Regions from separate parts of the Desulfovibrio faecalis genome, predicted to be linked through region 1. Evidence: riboswitches for the same ligand, from Rfam matches in the RefSeq annotation. Region 1 holds a riboswitch; each other region holds the start of a gene.
What was found. A riboswitch is a leader RNA that binds a small molecule or an ion and turns the genes downstream of it on or off. The one in region 1 is predicted to bind cobalamin.
Positions count from the first base shown of each region.

Region 1 (5,387 bases):
GTCGGTGGGGCAGCACTGCTCAAGCTGGCCTGACCAAAAGGCTGCAGGCAGGCTCGGTGATAATGGCGGCAGACTATGCGAGAGGGAACCTTTGCTGAAGGCGGCGTAGTCCACCCTGTATGGGATCGTTCTGTCCGTGGGCAAGAAGTCAGCCCTGCCTAGATGCCACGGGTGCATCGCCGGCACATTACCAACTCAAACACCTCCCGCTGTTTTATTGCTGGCAAGCAACAAGAAAGGGCGCTCCCTTGCGGGAACGCCCTTTTGTATTTTGAAGCAGAAACAGACTAGCTGTTTTCGCTTTCTTCAAACTTCTGCTTGAGCAGATCGCCCAGGCTCTGACCGGCTTCTTGCGGGCCGGAATGGAATTCCTTGGGCTTGCGGCGTTCTTCTTCGTCCTTGATCTGCTTGATGGACAGGCCCAGACGGCGCTCTTCGGCGCTGACATGGATGACCTTGGCCTGGATTTCCTGGCCTTCCTTGTAGATCTCGGCGGGGGTCTTCACTTTCTTGCTGGAAAGTTCGGACACGTGCACCAGACCTTCAATGCCTTCTTCCACTTCAACAAAGAGGCCGAAGTCGGTGATGTTGGTCACGATACCCTTGATGGTGCAGCCCACGGGGTAGGTGTTGGGCACATGGCCCCACGGATCGTCCACCAGCTGCTTCACGCCGAGGGTGAACTTTTCGTTTTCCTGATCCACGGTCAGCACCTTGGCCTGCACGGTGTCGCCCACCTTGTACAGTTCGTTGGGGTGACGCACTTTCTTGGTCCAGGAAATGTCGGAAACGTGGATAAGACCATCGATGCCGTCTTCGATGCCAATGAACATGCCGAATTCGGTGATGTTCTTGATGACGCCTTCAAGGACGGTGCCTTCGGGGTACTTTTCAGCAACCAGTTCCCAGGGATTGGGACGAACCTGCTTCATGCCGAGGCTGATGCGCTTCTTGTCGCCGTCCACGCCCAGAATGACCACTTCGACTTCGTCGCCAGTGTGAACCATCTGGGAAGGATGACGCAGCTTGCGGGTCCAGGACATTTCGGAAATGTGCACCAGGCCTTCAACGCCGGGTTCCAGTTCCACAAATGCGCCGTAGTCAACCAGGTTGGTGACCTTGCCGCTGCACTTGGCCCCTTCGGGGAAGCGGGCGGAGATGTCCTGCCACGGATCGGGCACGAGCTGCTTGAGGCCGAGGGAAACTTTGTTGTTGTCGCGATCAAAGGAAAGCACCTTCAGGGTCAGTTCCTGACCGATGGTGATCATTTCCTTGGGATGGCGAATGCGCTTCCAGCTCATGTCGGTGATGTGCAGCAGGCCGTCAAGGCCGCCGAGGTCAACAAACACACCGTATTCGGTGATGTTCTTGGCCTTACCGGTAACGATCTGGTTTTCTTCAAGGGTGCGCAGCAGATCCTGGCGTTTGGAATCGCGCTCCTCTTCAAGCAGCACGCGGCGAGAAACGATAACGTTGCTGCGGCGGCGGTTGATCTTGAGCACACGGAATTCGAATTCCTGGTTGACCAGGGCATCCATATCCGGCACGGGGCGCAGATCCACGTGTGAACCGGGCAAAAACGCTTCCACACCGCCGATGTCCACGGTGTAGCCACCCTTGATGCGGCGGACAATGTGGCCCTTGATGACCCGGTTGTTTTCCTGCACGTCTTCGAGCTGGTCGAACACCTGCATGCGCTTGGCTTTCTCGAAAGAAAGAGTGATGGTGCCGTCGTTTTCGTTCTTGCGAACAACGTAAACGTCAACACGATCACCCACTTTGACGGAAATGTTGCCGGCGGGGTCGCGGAATTCTGCCGCAGGAATCTGCCCTTCGGACTTGAAGTTCACGTCAACAAGCACATTGTCATCATCCACGCGGACGATTTCGCCCTTCGTGATAGAGCCTTCCTCAAGATCGCCGAAATCGGGATTGAGGTAGTTTTCAAGGGCGCTTTCGAAATTGATTTCGTTGTCGTGCCCGGTTTCCAAACCTGCCATATGTCCAGCCTCCAAACATAATTTCCCCATAACAGGGAGGTGCCTTATTATCAGGATTTCATCAAAAGAACAAGAAAAAATACGCGCCAAATCGGCTTTAGCCGCCGAAAAACCGGGATTCTGCGCCGCTTTGGACGGCCCAGGCGCGGCAGCCCGCGCGGGGCATACCCTGCAAGGGCCTGTCTGGCGGGGCTTGCAGGGTATGCCCACTTGACTTTTATTGCCGCATGAATTGTTTTGAAAAGGTCGGCGGGGAATTCCGTTAAAATCGGAAACAGTCGCGCTGCGGTAAGAGGGAACGAAGCTTCATCGTTCCGCCATTTGGCGGGGCGCTACAGCCAGTCGCGCGAGCGGCGAAGGCGAAGTCTAGGCAAGGGGCGCAAGGCCCCATGCCCTCAAGTCCGAATATCCTCCGGCATTTTATCCAACTTCAACCCGTCAACGCGCCATTGAGGAGGTTGCCATGCTGCGTACTACGCCGCATTCCATTCTGCATTTTTTCACCCGTACCCTTTTGCCCATTCTGTTGCTGTGCGCCGTCATGGGCGCGCCTGTGCTTGCCCCTGCCGCTGAATCCGGCGCAGAAAGCCCCAAGGCCGGCGTACTGCTGGTGGCCTTTGGCACCAGCGTTCCTGAGGCTCTGGCTTCCATGAAGGCCGTGGATGCGGAGTTCAAGGCCGCTTTTCCCGGTCAGCCTGTGGTGTGGGCCTATACCTCGCAGATTATCCGCAAAAAAATAGCCGCCGAGGGGCATCCCGTGGGCGGCATCAGCGATGGGCTCGCCCAGCTTGCCAAGGACGGCGTCAAGGTCGTGCGCGTACAGTCGCTGCACGTCATGGCGGGCGAGGAGTTCAGCGCGCTTGAGCGGGCGGTGCTTATCGACCTGCAAAAAAATCCGGGCCGCTTTGACTCCGTGTTTCTGGGCCGCCCCATGCTGGAATCAAAAAAAGATGCGCAGGAACTTATTCAGGCCATCAGGGAAGACGTTAAATCCCTGCGCGGCAAGGATGCCGCCTTGGTGCTCATGGGCCATGGCCAGAGCCATGGCCGTGCGGATCTGACGTTTGAAGGCACGCGCGCCGTGTTCCACGATGCGGACAAGCGCGTGTTTATGGCGACCGTTGAGGGCGCGCGCAGCGTGGACGACCTGCTGGTGGAACTCAAGGCCGCCAAGGTCAAGAAAGTGGTTATCGAGCCGCTCATGCTGGTGGCTGGCGACCATGCGCACAACGACATGGCCGGGGATGAAGACGATTCCTGGGCCTCGAAGCTCAAGGCCGCAGGTTTCAAGGTGGAGACCAATCTCAAGGGCTTGGGCCAGATTGCCGGCGCGCGCGCCATCCTGGTGCGCCATGCCCGTGAAGCTGCCGATGATCTGACCAAGGAACCCAGGAAGCAGTAGCGGGCGCTTGCCTGCGCCGCATTTTTGTTGCGGGAGCCGCATAAGCCGGGACAGCGCGTCTGGTTTGTGCGGCTTCTGTTTTTGGGTGCGGGGAATTGGGGAATGCGGGCGATGCCGCGTTTCGCAGAGGTTTTTCAGGTGTGTTGTCGGGTTCTGTGCGCTTGCGGGTGTTGCGACTAAGCCTGTCGGGTCACCAGCCAGGCCAGCATGCCGCCCTGCGCCGCAATGGCTGCCGCAAAGGCGAGCCAGCAGCCCCAGAGGGGCAAGGCCTTGGGCGCAATGCCCGCAGCCAGCGCCAGCATGCCCTGAAACGCCCGTTTGAGGGGCCACAAAAGCGCCAGCCCCGCCCACACCGAGGCGCTCAGGGTAAAAGCCTGCAATTCTTTGACTTCCCACAGCCCCACCAGCGAAGCGTACAGATCCACCTTGCCAGCATTATAGGCATTGCCGATGAGTTCCAGCCTGTCCAGAGCCGGGCCGTCAGCGCAGCTTGCGCCAAGAATGAAAAAAATGCCCACAAGGCCGAGAAACAGCAGCAAAAAAAGGCCAAGGGTACGCATTTGCCAGCGGGAATGCGCCACTCCCGCAAAATCGCCTACGCGGCGCGCAAAAAAATGTAGGGGAATAGCCAGAAGCGGCACAGGAATGATAAGCAAGCCCAAACCTGGCCGCACCAGTGCAAACGACCCCCCTGCAAGCATAAGATAGCCTGCAAGCGAGATGAAGGATGCGGGTGTGGCGGCAAGGGGCATACGCGCTCCAGTGTCGGCGGTTCTGGCGCGTAGAACAGGGGCGCGCTCGCGTAAAATCCTATGCCAAAAAGGGGCAAAGGTCTATCCGGCAAGGGGAATTGCGAGAATTTGCCGGGGTGGAGCGCACATGCGGCAATGCAGGAGTCCACGCCGCGCAAGGGACTAGATTTCAGGCTCAACATTCTGAGCTGGCACTGGGAGCCAACACACCGAGGCGGCGACTTTTGCCTGATGTTTTGGCCTAGCGTTCGGGCGTGGTGAGAAAGGCGGGCATGCTGGCCGCAGCCGCACGGCAGGATGCGTCATCAGGGGCAAAGCAGCACAGGATGGCGCACCAGGACCCGCCATCACGCTGTTGCGCCACGCAACGGTCTAGCTGTCTGTCGGGGCAACTGGCGGCTGGGGCAAGGTCGGGCAGGGCAGCGCGGCAGGCAGCTTCAAGCCGCAGACATTCGGCTTGCGCCTGATTCGGCCCTGTTGTCTGATTTTTTGCTGTGTTGGCGTGTCGGGCGCACCATGCGGGGCTGTCCACATCGGCGATTTCGCGCGCGGAGGCAGCGAGTGGCAACAGGCAAAAGGCCAGCAGGCATACGGCGACAAAGCTCATAATAAAGGCGCAGGGCAAAAACCCCGCGCCAGTGCAATCAATATTTTTCGGCACGGCCTAGCGCTTGTCCACCACGCGCTTGGATTTGCTGAAGGTACGCGGCAGGCTGGCGTAGTCCGCCACGCTCACGGAAACACGGGCCATGATGGCCTTGTGCAGACGGGTTTCAAGCTCATGGGCCAGGGCGGCATCGTTGCCTGCGGTCTGCCCCTGCCCGCGTTCCACGGTGAGGGCCAGATGATCAAGGGAGCGATCATCGCGGGTGAGTTCCACCTGATATTCACCGCCAAGCTCCGCAAACTGACCGATGACTTCCATGAGCTGACCGGGGTAGATGTTCACGCCACGGTAAATGATCATGTCGTCCGAGCGTCCGAGGATGCGGTCATGTCGCGGCATGGCAAGGCCGCAGGAGCATTGGCCCGGCAGCAGGCGCGAAAGGTCGTGGGTGCGGTAGCGCAGCAAGGGCACGGCCTCCTTGCACAGGCTGGTAACGACCATTTCGCCCACTTCGCCCTCGGCAACGGGCTGCATGGTGGCGGGGTCGAGCACTTCGATGATGAAGAGGTCGGCCCAGTAGTGCAGGCCTTCGTGGGCATCGCAGTCGATGGCGGTGCCGGGGCCGT
Region 1 is NZ_JBRBQR010000001.1:505,325-510,711, reverse strand. It holds gene ACUZ79_RS02205 (DMT family transporter) at 1-33, shown strand, start outside; gene ACUZ79_RS02200 (30S ribosomal protein S1) at 288-2,000, opposite strand; cobalamin riboswitch at 2,208-2,431, shown strand; gene ACUZ79_RS02195 (sirohydrochlorin cobaltochelatase) at 2,464-3,402, shown strand; gene ACUZ79_RS02190 (hypothetical protein) at 3,579-4,154, opposite strand; gene ACUZ79_RS02185 (hypothetical protein) at 4,396-4,815, opposite strand; gene ACUZ79_RS02180 (phenylacetate--CoA ligase family protein) at 4,819-5,387, opposite strand, start outside.

Region 2 (5,387 bases), 3.0 Mb from region 1:
GGCTCCAACGCCAAAAATGGCGATTTCGGGCGTAAGCTCACGGGTGACGGCGTGGAGGTTCCAGCCTTTTTCGCTCAGCCACTGGTCAACTTCAGGCCTGTCCATGTTGCCGATCTGGGCCAGCACGGGGATGTCGTGGACGCACAGGGCGTTCATGACCTGCTCTGCCTGCTTGACGCCGCCGGTGATGGTCAGGTCGCCGGTAACGATAATGCCGTCAGCCTGCGAGAGTTCCGGTATTTGGGCAAAACGTTCAGGCTCGTCGTGGATGTCGCCCACGGCGATCCAGAGAAAATCCTGAGAGTCGGCGCTTGGCATGGTGTTGTTTCCTTTGTTACAGTGGCGCAGGTGTTGAGAATGCCACACATTGCACCACAAGGAAAGTGCCGCTTGCCCTCCGATACCACGCCATCCGCGCCTGTGCCGCCCACTCAACCAGCGCATCAGCCAGATGCTCCGCCAAAGAATCCGGCGGGCAATCTTTCTGCCGTGCTGCCCGATGCTATGGCTCAGGCCAGAAACGATGTGCGTAAAGTTATGCGCTGTCTGCGGGCGGAGCAGTCGCCCCAGTTGGCCGAAATCCGCAGCGAGGCGGCGCAAAACAGGCTGATGGAATCCGCCCTGTGGAAGAATGCCCGCTCCGTGGCTCTCTATGTGGGTGTGCGGGGCGAGCTTGGCACGCAAGCCCTGCTGCGCGCGGCATGGCAGGCCCATATGCTCGTGTGGCTGCCGCGTGTGCGGCGCAGCGAACCTGGATTTATGGATTTTGTGGCGTGCAGCGGCCCGGATCAGTTGCGGCCCGGCCCCCTGGGGCTGCTTGAACCGCACGATTCCCTGCCCGGTTTCGGGCCGGAAGCTGCGGGCGGCAGTGGCGCAGGGGCACACCCCCTTGCCCCCGACCTTGCGCTCCTGCCCGGCGTGGCCTTTGATCTCGCTGGCGGGCGGCTTGGCTATGGGGGCGGCTATTACGACCGCTTTCTGGAAAAAGGATTCACCTGCCCCCGCGTGGGTCTGTGTTTTGAATTTCAGCTTGTGGAATCCCTGCCCCTGGCCCCCTGGGACCAGCGGGTCAACTATATATGTACTGAAGAGCGTATGCTGTGGCTGTAAGCTATATCCCCTTTGTTTTCCCCGGTGTTCCGCAGGTGCGTTGCGCCTTTCAGACCCGCGCCGGAGGCGTGAGCCTTGGCGAATTTGGCGGCGGCAACATTGCTTTTACCGTGCAGGATAACCCCGAACACGTCATTGCCAACCGCCGCAGCATGCTGGAAGGCCTGCGCCCGCAAGGCATGACCGCCTGGGCCGAACTGATGCAGGTGCACGGCGACGGTTTTGTTTTTGAGCCGGAGGCCGTGGCCTGCGAAACGCCCGTCACGGCGGAAGGCGACGGCATGGCCACAGCGCGTCCCGGCCTTGGCCTGCTCATTAAGACGGCAGACTGCCAGCCCATCCTCATTGCCCACAAAAGCGGCGCGTACATCGCCGCCATGCATGCGGGCTGGCGCGGCAACCGCTGCGATTTCCCCATCACGGGCGTGGCCCGCTTTTGCGAACGTTACGGCCTTGAACCGCGCGATCTGCTGGCCGTGCGGGGGCCCAGCCTCGGGCCGGGCAAGGCGGAATTTGTCAATTTTGACAAGGAGTGGGGCGCTCCCTACCTGCCCTGGTTTGACGCCAGCAGCAAAACCATGGATTTGTGGGGCCTCACGCGGCACCAGCTGGAGCGGGCGGGGCTTTTGCCGCGCAACATCTACGGGCTGGACATCTGCACCGCCAGCAACAACGATCAGTTTTTCTCCTATCGCTGCGCCAGACGCTCGGGCCGTCAGGCCAGCCTTGTGTGGATAGCAGCCTGAGCCATTGACAGGCCGCAAAGCCGCGCCTAGAGTGTTGGCGGCATTGGTAGCCGGGCAGACCGGCTTGAAAAGGGAATCCCGTGAAAAACGGGAGCGGACCCGCCGCCGTAAGGTTCTTAACCTTGCTCCATCTTGCGCCACTGGAAACGGGAAGGCCGGAGCAGGGGAACCAAGCCGGAAGACCTGCCATGCCCCAAGGTGCGCAGTCATGGAATGACGGCACCACGGTGTGGCATTGGCCGCCCCACGGCAACGGGTTTTTGCCGGCAGGACAGAGGAAATACGGGCCTCTTCCACCACGAGTGGAAGAGGCTTTTTTTATGCCCGCGCGACGCAGGCCGCCACTGGGCAAGGGTCTGACCCCTGAGGTCAGCCAACGCTTTGGCCCGCGTTTGCCCCCGCAGGCTACGGCCAGAGGGCTGGCATGACCAGAACGACCGAGTCTTCTCCTTCCTCCTATCCGCAATCCCGCAGGCTGTGGCCGGTTTTTACCGGTCTTGTGGTCGTGTGGCTTGTTTCGCTGCCGCTGGCCTGCTTGCCTGGGCCTGTGCCCTTGAGCGCGCAGAGCGTGTTTCGCGCTTTGGCGGCATTGGCAGGCTTTGCGCCCGCACCCGATGATCCGGCCCTGACCGGAGTTGTGGTGAGCATCCGGCTTGCCCGGGTGTGTCTGGCCGCCCTGTGCGGCGGCGCTCTGGCTATGGCCGGGGCGGCATTGCAGGGCGTGTTGCGCAATCCGCTGGCGGATCCTTTTACTTTGGGCATTTCCGCCGGAGCAGCCTGTGGGGCCAGTATGGCTATCGCCCTTGGCGGGCCGCTGGTGGTCATGCTGGGGAATATTCCGTGGCTGGGCAATGTGCCGGGGCTGGCTGGCTTCAGTCATGCCGGGCTGGTGGCCCCTGCGGCTCTGATCGGCGCGCTGGCGGCCCTTGGCTGCGCACTGTGGCTGGGGCGCGGCGACGGCGCGTTCAGCCGGGAGAGCGTTATTCTTGCGGGCATTGCCGTGGCCGCTTTTTTGGGGGCGCTGGTGGCCCTTGTGAAGGCCCTTAACGAGGAATCCGTAACCAGTATTGTGTTCTGGATCATGGGGTCCTTTCAGGGCCGGGGCTGGAGCAGTCTGCCCCTCTTGCTGGCAACTCTTGTGCCTGGATTGCTGGCAACGGCCTTTGGCTGGCGCGCCCTGGACGTGCTTGCCCTTGGCGATGAACAGGCCGCTCAGACTGGCCTTGATGTGGGCCGCGCCCGCCTGTGGCTGCTGGCCGGGGCAAGCTGCATGACCGCTGGCTGCGTGGCCGTGGCCGGGGTGATCGGATTTGTGGGGCTGGTTGTGCCCCATGTGTTGCGCCTGCTGCTGGGCTGGGGGCACGGCCCCTTGCTGACTGCGGCCTTTTTGGGCGGCGGGGTGCTCTTGGTCTGGGCGGATGTGCTGGCCCGCTGCGTGCTTTCCGGCGGTCAGGAACTGCCCGTGGGCGTGGTCACTGCCTTGCTTGGCGGGCCGTTTTTTGCCCTGCTGGTGCGGAGGCGCTGATGCTGCGGCCTGACCAAGATATTCGCCATGAGGGGCGCACGGCGCCGCCTGTGCTGCGTATTGCCGGGCTGCGCGCCGGATACGGCGGGCAGAGCGTGCTGCACAAGGCGGGCTTTACCCTGCACGCCGGGGAGTGCGCCGCCCTGCTTGGCCCCAATGGCAGCGGCAAAACAACGCTGCTGCGCGCCCTTTCTGGGGTGCTGACGCCGCAGGCTGGCGCCATTGAAATTCAGGGGCGTCCGCTGGCGGCGTTGAAGCCGCGCGAGCGCGCCCGCATGGTGGCGGTGGTGCCGCAGCGAGGGCAGTTGCCGCAGGGCCTTACCGCACGGCAGATGGTGCTGCTCGGGCGTTTTGCCCACCTTTCGTGGCTTGGGGCCTATGGGCGGGAAGATTATGCCGCAGCAGACCGGGCGCTTGAAGAAACCGGAGCCGCGCCGCTGGCGCAGCGCAGGCTCACAGAACTTTCGGGCGGCGAGCTGCAAAGGGTTTTGCTGGCCCGTGCCCTTGCGCAGGAGAGTCCGCTCCTGCTGCTGGACGAACTGGCCGCAGGGCTGGACTGGGCGCGAATGGTTGATCTGTTCGACCTGCTTGAACGCCGCCGCGCCGCTGGAGCCTGTGTGCTCATGGCAGTGCACGATTGCAATCTGGCGGCCCTGTATGCCACGCGCCTCATGGGGCTGCGGGACGGAAACCTGGTTTTTGACGGGCCGGTAGCAAAGGTTTTTACAGAGGAGAATCTTGGTGCGCTCTACAACATACCCATCTGCGTATTGCCCCACCCCCAGTGGGGACTGCCTCAGGCCTTGCTTGCCAGTGCAAAAGGTCCATGGAGCGGGAAAAAATCTGCTGCCCCGGCAGTCTCTTCTGCTGAGTCTGACCTATTGTCTGGCCCTATGCATGGCGCTCAGTCCGATTCTGCTTCCGGCAGAGGCGCAGGCGGCCAATTCTGAAAACAGTGAACGCAGTGATTCCGCCCCCATTGTCATCACGGACGACACGGGCGCAACCGTAACCTTTGCCCAACCCGTCAAAAGGGTGATCGCCCTGTACGGAGCGTTTAACGAGATTTTTCTGGCCCTTGGCGCTGGCGACCTGTTGGTGGCGCGCACCGCTGCCGACGGCAACCTGCCGGAGCTTGCGGCCCTGCCAGCCATTGGTACGCACATGCGCCCCAATGCCGAGCTTGTGCTGGCGCAGCAGCCGGATGTGGTTTTGCAGCTTGAAGGCCGCAGCGAAGCACAGACCCAGACCGAAAATCTGCGTTCCTTGGGGCTGAACGTACTGACATTTGAAGTAAATTCTTTTGAGCGGCTGTTTGAGGTTACGGAAATCCTGGGGCGGCTTGCCGGGCGCGAGGATAGGGCCCAAACCATCGTAAACGGCTGGAAGAGGCGTGTGCAGGCATTGCGCAGCCGCAATGCTGGCAAGCCCGTGGCGCGCGTCTTTTACGAGGTGCGTTATCCCAATCTGCTGGCTGCCGGACGCGGCGGCATCAGCAGCGAGATACTGGCCCTTGCCGGGGGCGAAAACGTGGTGAGCGACAGCAAAAAGCTGGTGCGCTACAGCGAGGAAGCCCTGATCGCGGCAGACCCGGATGCGTACATTATTCAGAAAGGCCCCATGAATCCTGAGCCAACGCCTCTAGCGGAGCGCGATCATTACAGGAATTTGCGCGCCCTGCGCGTTGGGCGCGTGCTCGTGGTGGACGAAGATCGTTTTGCCCGCCCCGGCCCCCGCGCCCTGGATGCGGCGGAAGAGCTGGACAGCTGGCTGCACCGCTGATCCCACTGATCCCATAAATATTTCAGAGCATTGTAAAGAGAGCAGTTAATGAACGGAATTCTCTATGGCGTAGGCGTCGGCCCCGGCGCGCCCGATCTTTTGACCCTGCGGGCAGTCAGGGTGCTGGGCGAGGTGGATGTTATCCTTGCGGCAGCCTCGCCCCGCAATGATTTTTCAGCGGCGCTGGACACGGCGCGCCCGCATCTGCGGGCCGATGTGCGCGT
Region 2 is NZ_JBRBQR010000001.1:3,546,139-3,551,525, forward strand. It holds gene ACUZ79_RS15550 (metallophosphoesterase) at 1-318, opposite strand, end outside; gene ACUZ79_RS15555 (5-formyltetrahydrofolate cyclo-ligase) at 358-1,110, shown strand; gene ACUZ79_RS15560 (polyphenol oxidase family protein) at 1,101-1,856, shown strand; cobalamin riboswitch at 1,883-2,061, shown strand; gene ACUZ79_RS15565 (FecCD family ABC transporter permease) at 2,281-3,381, shown strand; gene ACUZ79_RS15570 (ABC transporter ATP-binding protein) at 3,381-4,331, shown strand; gene ACUZ79_RS15575 (ABC transporter substrate-binding protein) at 4,279-5,163, shown strand; gene cobI (precorrin-2 C(20)-methyltransferase) at 5,212-5,387, shown strand, end outside.
Region 2: linked by a shared signal. The riboswitch ahead of ACUZ79_RS15565 (FecCD family ABC transporter permease) and the one ahead of ACUZ79_RS02195 (sirohydrochlorin cobaltochelatase) in region 1 are both predicted to bind cobalamin.

Region 3 (5,387 bases), 1.9 Mb from region 1:
CCGGACGCCCCGGCGCTCATGCTTTTGCAGTCTGTGCTTTCCGGCCAGAGCGGCCTGCTGTTCAGCCAGATGCGCGACGAGCAGGGCCTCGGGTACACGGTCACGGCCTTTTATCGCGCCATGCCTCAGGCTGGCATGATGGCTTTTTACATTGGCACCACGCCCGACAAGGTGGCGCAGGCGCGTGAAGGCTTTGCCAAGATTATTGCCGATATCAAGGCAAAACCCTTGCCTGCGGAATTGCTTGAGGCCGGGGCTAACCGTCTGCTTGGTGAATACTACCGCGACAAGCAAAGCCTTGATTCCCGCGCGGGCGTGGCAGCCACAGACGCCGTGCTGGGCCTGCCCCGGGATTTCAGCAAGTCGCTCATCGACAAGGCGGCCAAGCTGACCCCTGCGGATATTCAGGCTGTGGCGCAGAAGTATCTGGACGACAAAAACCTCTACAACATGATCCTGCTGCCGTAGGCGGTGTTTCGGTTTTATTGATGGGCCGCATCGGATACACGATTGCGCTTCCCTGCATAATGGCGGTGGGAGCGGAGTTGGGCCGATGCGGCCCCTTGTGTTTATTGGCTGTTACGGAATGCTCAATCCCTGTTTGCGTGTACAAAAAAAGTTTTTATAAACGATATGTTCGGCAAGGGGCGGGCAAATAAAAATGTCAAGCCCGAGGTAAGTCCTCTTACGTGGGCGAGGCCGTCTTGAAAACCCGGCGTGGGTAGAGTAAGTTCTTGCCTGCGTTACGGGAACTGCTTTCCGAGGAAAGCTCGCCAGGTATCGGCTGCGGTCGCAGTGCCGGGGCCTGGGCGGCAGCGTCATGTGGGCATGATGCCTGAATTCATGGCGAAATGTTTCAGCAGCGCCAATCAAAGCCACACATGTTGCGGGTCAGGTTGCCTGATCCGGCTCTAGCCAGGGCGAACATTTTTGTTCACGCCCTCACTGTTTTGCGGCCTAGATGTAGTGAAAAATTGGGCAGGCAAGAAAATTCAATAGTGAATTCGTAGTGTTACTACGGCACTAGGAGAGCTTTTTTGCGTGCATTTATTGACAGGGTGCAATTCTTTTGAGATTTTCTAGACATTGAAAGCGCCATGGAGCTTAATAGGGAATTCCCGTGAAAATCGGGAGCGGACCCGCCGCCGTGAGCCTGTTTAACACCGCTTTTCCACGGGTGCCACTGGATAAAACCGGGAAGGCCGAAAAGCGGCAGGCAAGCCGGAAGACCTGCTTTCAACCGTTCTAAGAAAGTGGAGCATCTGCAACGGGCTTTTGCAGATGAACCGTCAGAAAAGGCCATTGATGGCCTCTCCGCCCGTTTTATTCGGGCGGCCTTTTTGTTCATAGCCCACACGTTTGGAGCGAAGTTCATGCTCGCCAGCATTATTAAGCGCGACGGCACGGAAGTGCCTTTTGATTCGGTCAAGATTCTCAATGCCATCACCAAGGCCAATCAGGCCGTTGGCGGTGAAGACATGTCCCCCACTGACCTGCTGTTTGTCACCGAAAAGGTGTGCAAAAAGCTGGAGTCGCGCAGCCTCAAGCATGTGGAAGAAATTCAGGATGTTGTTGAAGAAACCCTGATTCAGTACGACTACGCCAAGAGCGCCAAGGCTTACATCCTGTACCGGGCCGAGCATACGAAAATCCGTAATGCGGAATCGTATCTCATGGATATCTATAAAAAACTTACGTATTCCCCGGCCCTTCAGGAAGACATCAAGCGCGAGAATGCCAATATCGATGGCGATACGGCCATGGGCACCATGCTCAAGTATGGTTCCGAAGGCTCAAAATTCTTCATCGACAACTACATTCTGCCCAAGGATGCCTCTGCCGCGCACCTTAACGGCGATATCCACATTCACGACAAAGATTTTTACATGCTCACGGAAACGTGCTGCCAGATTGATCTTATCCCCTTGTTTAAAAATGGTTTTTCCACGGGGCACGGGCATTTGCGCGAGCCCAATTCCATTGAGAGCTATTCGGCCCTTGCCTGCATTGCCATTCAGGCCAACCAGAATGAAATGCACGGCGGCCAGAGTGTGCCGCATTTTGACTTTGCCATGGCCGAAGGCGTTATCAAAACCTACCGCAAGGAATATGAGCGCGCCTTTGCCGCCTTTTTGCGCATTGCCCAGAATCTGGAAGAGCAGGCAGCCATTGACGCAGCCAGAGAAACCATCGCCCTGTTGCCAGAAGGCCCGCGCCTTGGCACCTGCGATGCCTTTGGAGAGGCCCTTGTGGCGGCTGTCCCCGAGGCCCGGCGCGAGCTTGTGACGCGCGCGCATGCCTACGCTGCCGGCGAAGCCCTCAAATACACCGAGCGCCGCACTTACCAGGCCATGGAAGCCCTGATCCATAACCTGAACACCATGAATTCGCGTGCAGGCGCACAGGTGCCTTTCAGCTCCATCAACTATGGCACGGATATTTCTGCCGAGGGGCGCATGGTTGTCAAAAACCTGCTGCGCGCCACCAAGGCCGGGCTTGGCAACGGGGAAACCTCCATTTTCCCCGTGCAGATATTCAAGGTGAAGTCCGGGGTCAACTATAATCCTGAAGATCCCAACTACGACCTTTTCAAGCAGGCCATGGATGTTTCCGCCATGCGGCTTTTCCCCAATTTCAGCTTTCTTGATGCGCCGTACAACCTTCAGTACTACCGCCCGGGCGACTATAATACGGAAGTTGCCTACATGGGCTGCCGCACACGCGTACTTGGCAACGTGTACGACAAGGACAGGCAGGTCACGTGCGGTCGCGGCAATCTGAGCTTTACGTCCATCAACCTTCCCCGGCTGGGGCTGGATGCGCGCGGTGACATCAGCCGTTTTTACGCTCTGCTGGACGACAAGATTGATCTGGTGTTCCGCCAGCTGCTGCATCGGCTCAAGATCCAGAGCGCCAAGAAGGTGCGCAACTATCCCTTCCTCATGGGCGAGGGCATCTGGCTTGATTCCGACAAACTGGGTTGGGACGACAGCATTGAAGAAGTGCTCAAGCACGGCACACTGACCGTGGGCTTTATCGGCCTTGCCGAAACGCTCAAGGCTCTTGTGGGTCAGCACCACGGCGAAAGCGAGGATGCCCAGAAGCTTGGCATCGAGATTGTTACGCATCTGCGCAAACGGTGCGATGACGAAGCTGAAAAGACAGGACTCAACTTTTCACTCATAGCCACCCCGGCGGAAAGCCTGAGCGGGCGCTTTGTCAACCTCGACAAGGAAAAGTTCGGCAGCATCCCCGGCATCACTGACAGGGATTACTACACCAATTCGTTCCACGTGCCGGTGTACTGCCCTATCAAGGCCTTTAAAAAAATACAGATCGAGGCTCCATACCACGCGCTGACCAATGCGGGGCACATCACCTATGTGGAACTGGATGGCGATACCTGCAAGAACCTTGAGGCCTTTGAGAGCATCATCCGTTTTATGCACGATAATGGCGTTGGCTACGGCTCCATCAACCATCCCCTGGATCGCGACCCTGTCTGCGGCTATGTGGGTGTGATCAACGGCGCCTGCCCCCGCTGCGGCCGCAAGGAAGGCGAAGGCGTGAGCGCCGAGCTGCTCAATGAATTGCGTAGAAAATTCCCGCACACCCCCAAGTGGGACTAGCGGTCAAATACATTTTTTCCATCAATTTTGCTTTAAGAACAAGGAGAGCGAAAATGCTAATGAAATCGCGTCTGTTCGAGGAAACCAAGCCCGCGCAGAAACTTGTGGGTCAGGATGTGGGCTTTGAACGTACCCGCCGCATCACCGGTTACCTTGTGGGAACGCTTGACCGTTTCAACAACGCCAAGCGCTCGGAAGAGCGCGATCGTGTCAAGCATGCCTGAATCCGGTAATGCCGGGGTCATGCGGCTGTCAGGCATTGTGGAGGAATCCATAGTGGACGGCCCGGGCCTGAGGTATGTCTTGTTCACGCAGGGTTGCCCGCATCACTGCAAAGGGTGCCACAATCCGCAGACGCACGACTTTGAGGGCGGCTTTCCGTTTACGGCGGAGGCCGCCCTTGCCCAGATTGGGGAGAATCCTCTTCTGGCGGGTGTGACGCTGTCTGGCGGGGAGCCCTTTGAGCAGGCCCAGGCGCTCTGCGCCGTGGCCGAGGGCGTACAGGCCATGCGCAAAAATGTGATGACCTACACGGGGTACACATTTGAAGCCCTGCTTGCCCGCAATGACTATTGGACAAGTCGGCTGCTGGAACTGACGGATGTTCTTGTGGATGGCCCCTATGTGGAAAGCCTCCGCGACCTAGAATTACTGTTCAGGGGCAGTTCAAACCAGCGCCTTCTTGACCGCTCCGCCCGGGAACGAATAGCGGCAGCATTGCTTGGCCGTTGAACTTTTTGCGAGTCCTGACAGGTTGCTCTGTCGGCCACGTTTGTTCCCCGCTTTTTGCGGGGTTTTTTATTAGGGGCTGGCCGCAGAGGGCTTACTGCTTCGGCGTGGGGGTTGTGCCGATCACATAGGAGGCAAACCCCCCATCCATCTGCTGTATATGATCCACCAGCCAGGTTTTCAGGTATTCCAGCAGGGCAATATCAATAAAGGCCTTGTCGTCAAGCACGGCCTCCCTGAGTTCTGTCACTGTTTTTCTGAAATTCTGGTGCACTTCAATGTGCCGTGCCGTGAGCGGATAAGCCGTGCGGCTGAAGAAAATTTCTTCTGTGGCAAAATGGCTGAAGGCATAGCCCGTCAGATCATCAAGAATTTCCAGCAGCAGTTTTTTATCGCAGCCCTTCTGCATGCCACGGTGCAGCTTGTTGATGTACGAGAGCAAGAGCTTATGCTGGCCGTCAATGACCGGAATGTTCGTATTGTAACGGCTATCCCAGGGAAAGGCCTCTGCAAGCGCAGTATCTGCTTCGTTTTTGTCAGTGGTGTCTGTGTCCAAAAGCTGGCTGGCGTGCAGCAATATGCATTCGCTACGGTGCAATGCCGCAGAAAGGTCAAGAATCTGGCCCCTAGTGTGCGGGCGGTCCACAGCCAGCCCATTGTCCGCACCAGCAGCAGTTGCCATGTCATTCAATTCAGATTGGGCTTTGCGCAGGGCCGCAAGGGCAGTCTGCTGCGTCTGCATGTCCACAACGCGCCTTTCGCGCAGTTCCTGAATTTCCTGCCGGAGTTTGTCTGCTGTTTCGTGCGCCTCGGCAAGATCGTGGCGAAGCGTGGCCTCTCTGGCATTGAGGCTGTCTTCCAGAGCGCGCACAACATCACAGGCCGTGGGTATGGACGGGATTTCAGCGCAGTCCGGTTGTGCAATGGCAGCCACGAACGTGCGCAGGGGCAACAGGAGGTATCGGTAGAGCAGCACAAGGCCGCAGAGGGAAAAAATCAGGGAGAGGACAACAGCAAGCCGAGAAAAGG
Region 3 is NZ_JBRBQR010000001.1:2,428,099-2,433,485, reverse strand. It holds gene ACUZ79_RS10675 (M16 family metallopeptidase) at 1-468, shown strand, start outside; cobalamin riboswitch at 1,074-1,252, shown strand; gene ACUZ79_RS10670 (anaerobic ribonucleoside triphosphate reductase) at 1,374-3,629, shown strand; gene nrdD (anaerobic ribonucleoside-triphosphate reductase) at 3,683-3,853, shown strand; gene nrdG (anaerobic ribonucleoside-triphosphate reductase activating protein) at 3,846-4,361, shown strand; gene ACUZ79_RS10655 (bacteriohemerythrin) at 4,453-5,387, opposite strand, start outside.
Region 3: linked by a shared signal. The riboswitch ahead of ACUZ79_RS10670 (anaerobic ribonucleoside triphosphate reductase) and the one ahead of ACUZ79_RS02195 (sirohydrochlorin cobaltochelatase) in region 1 are both predicted to bind cobalamin.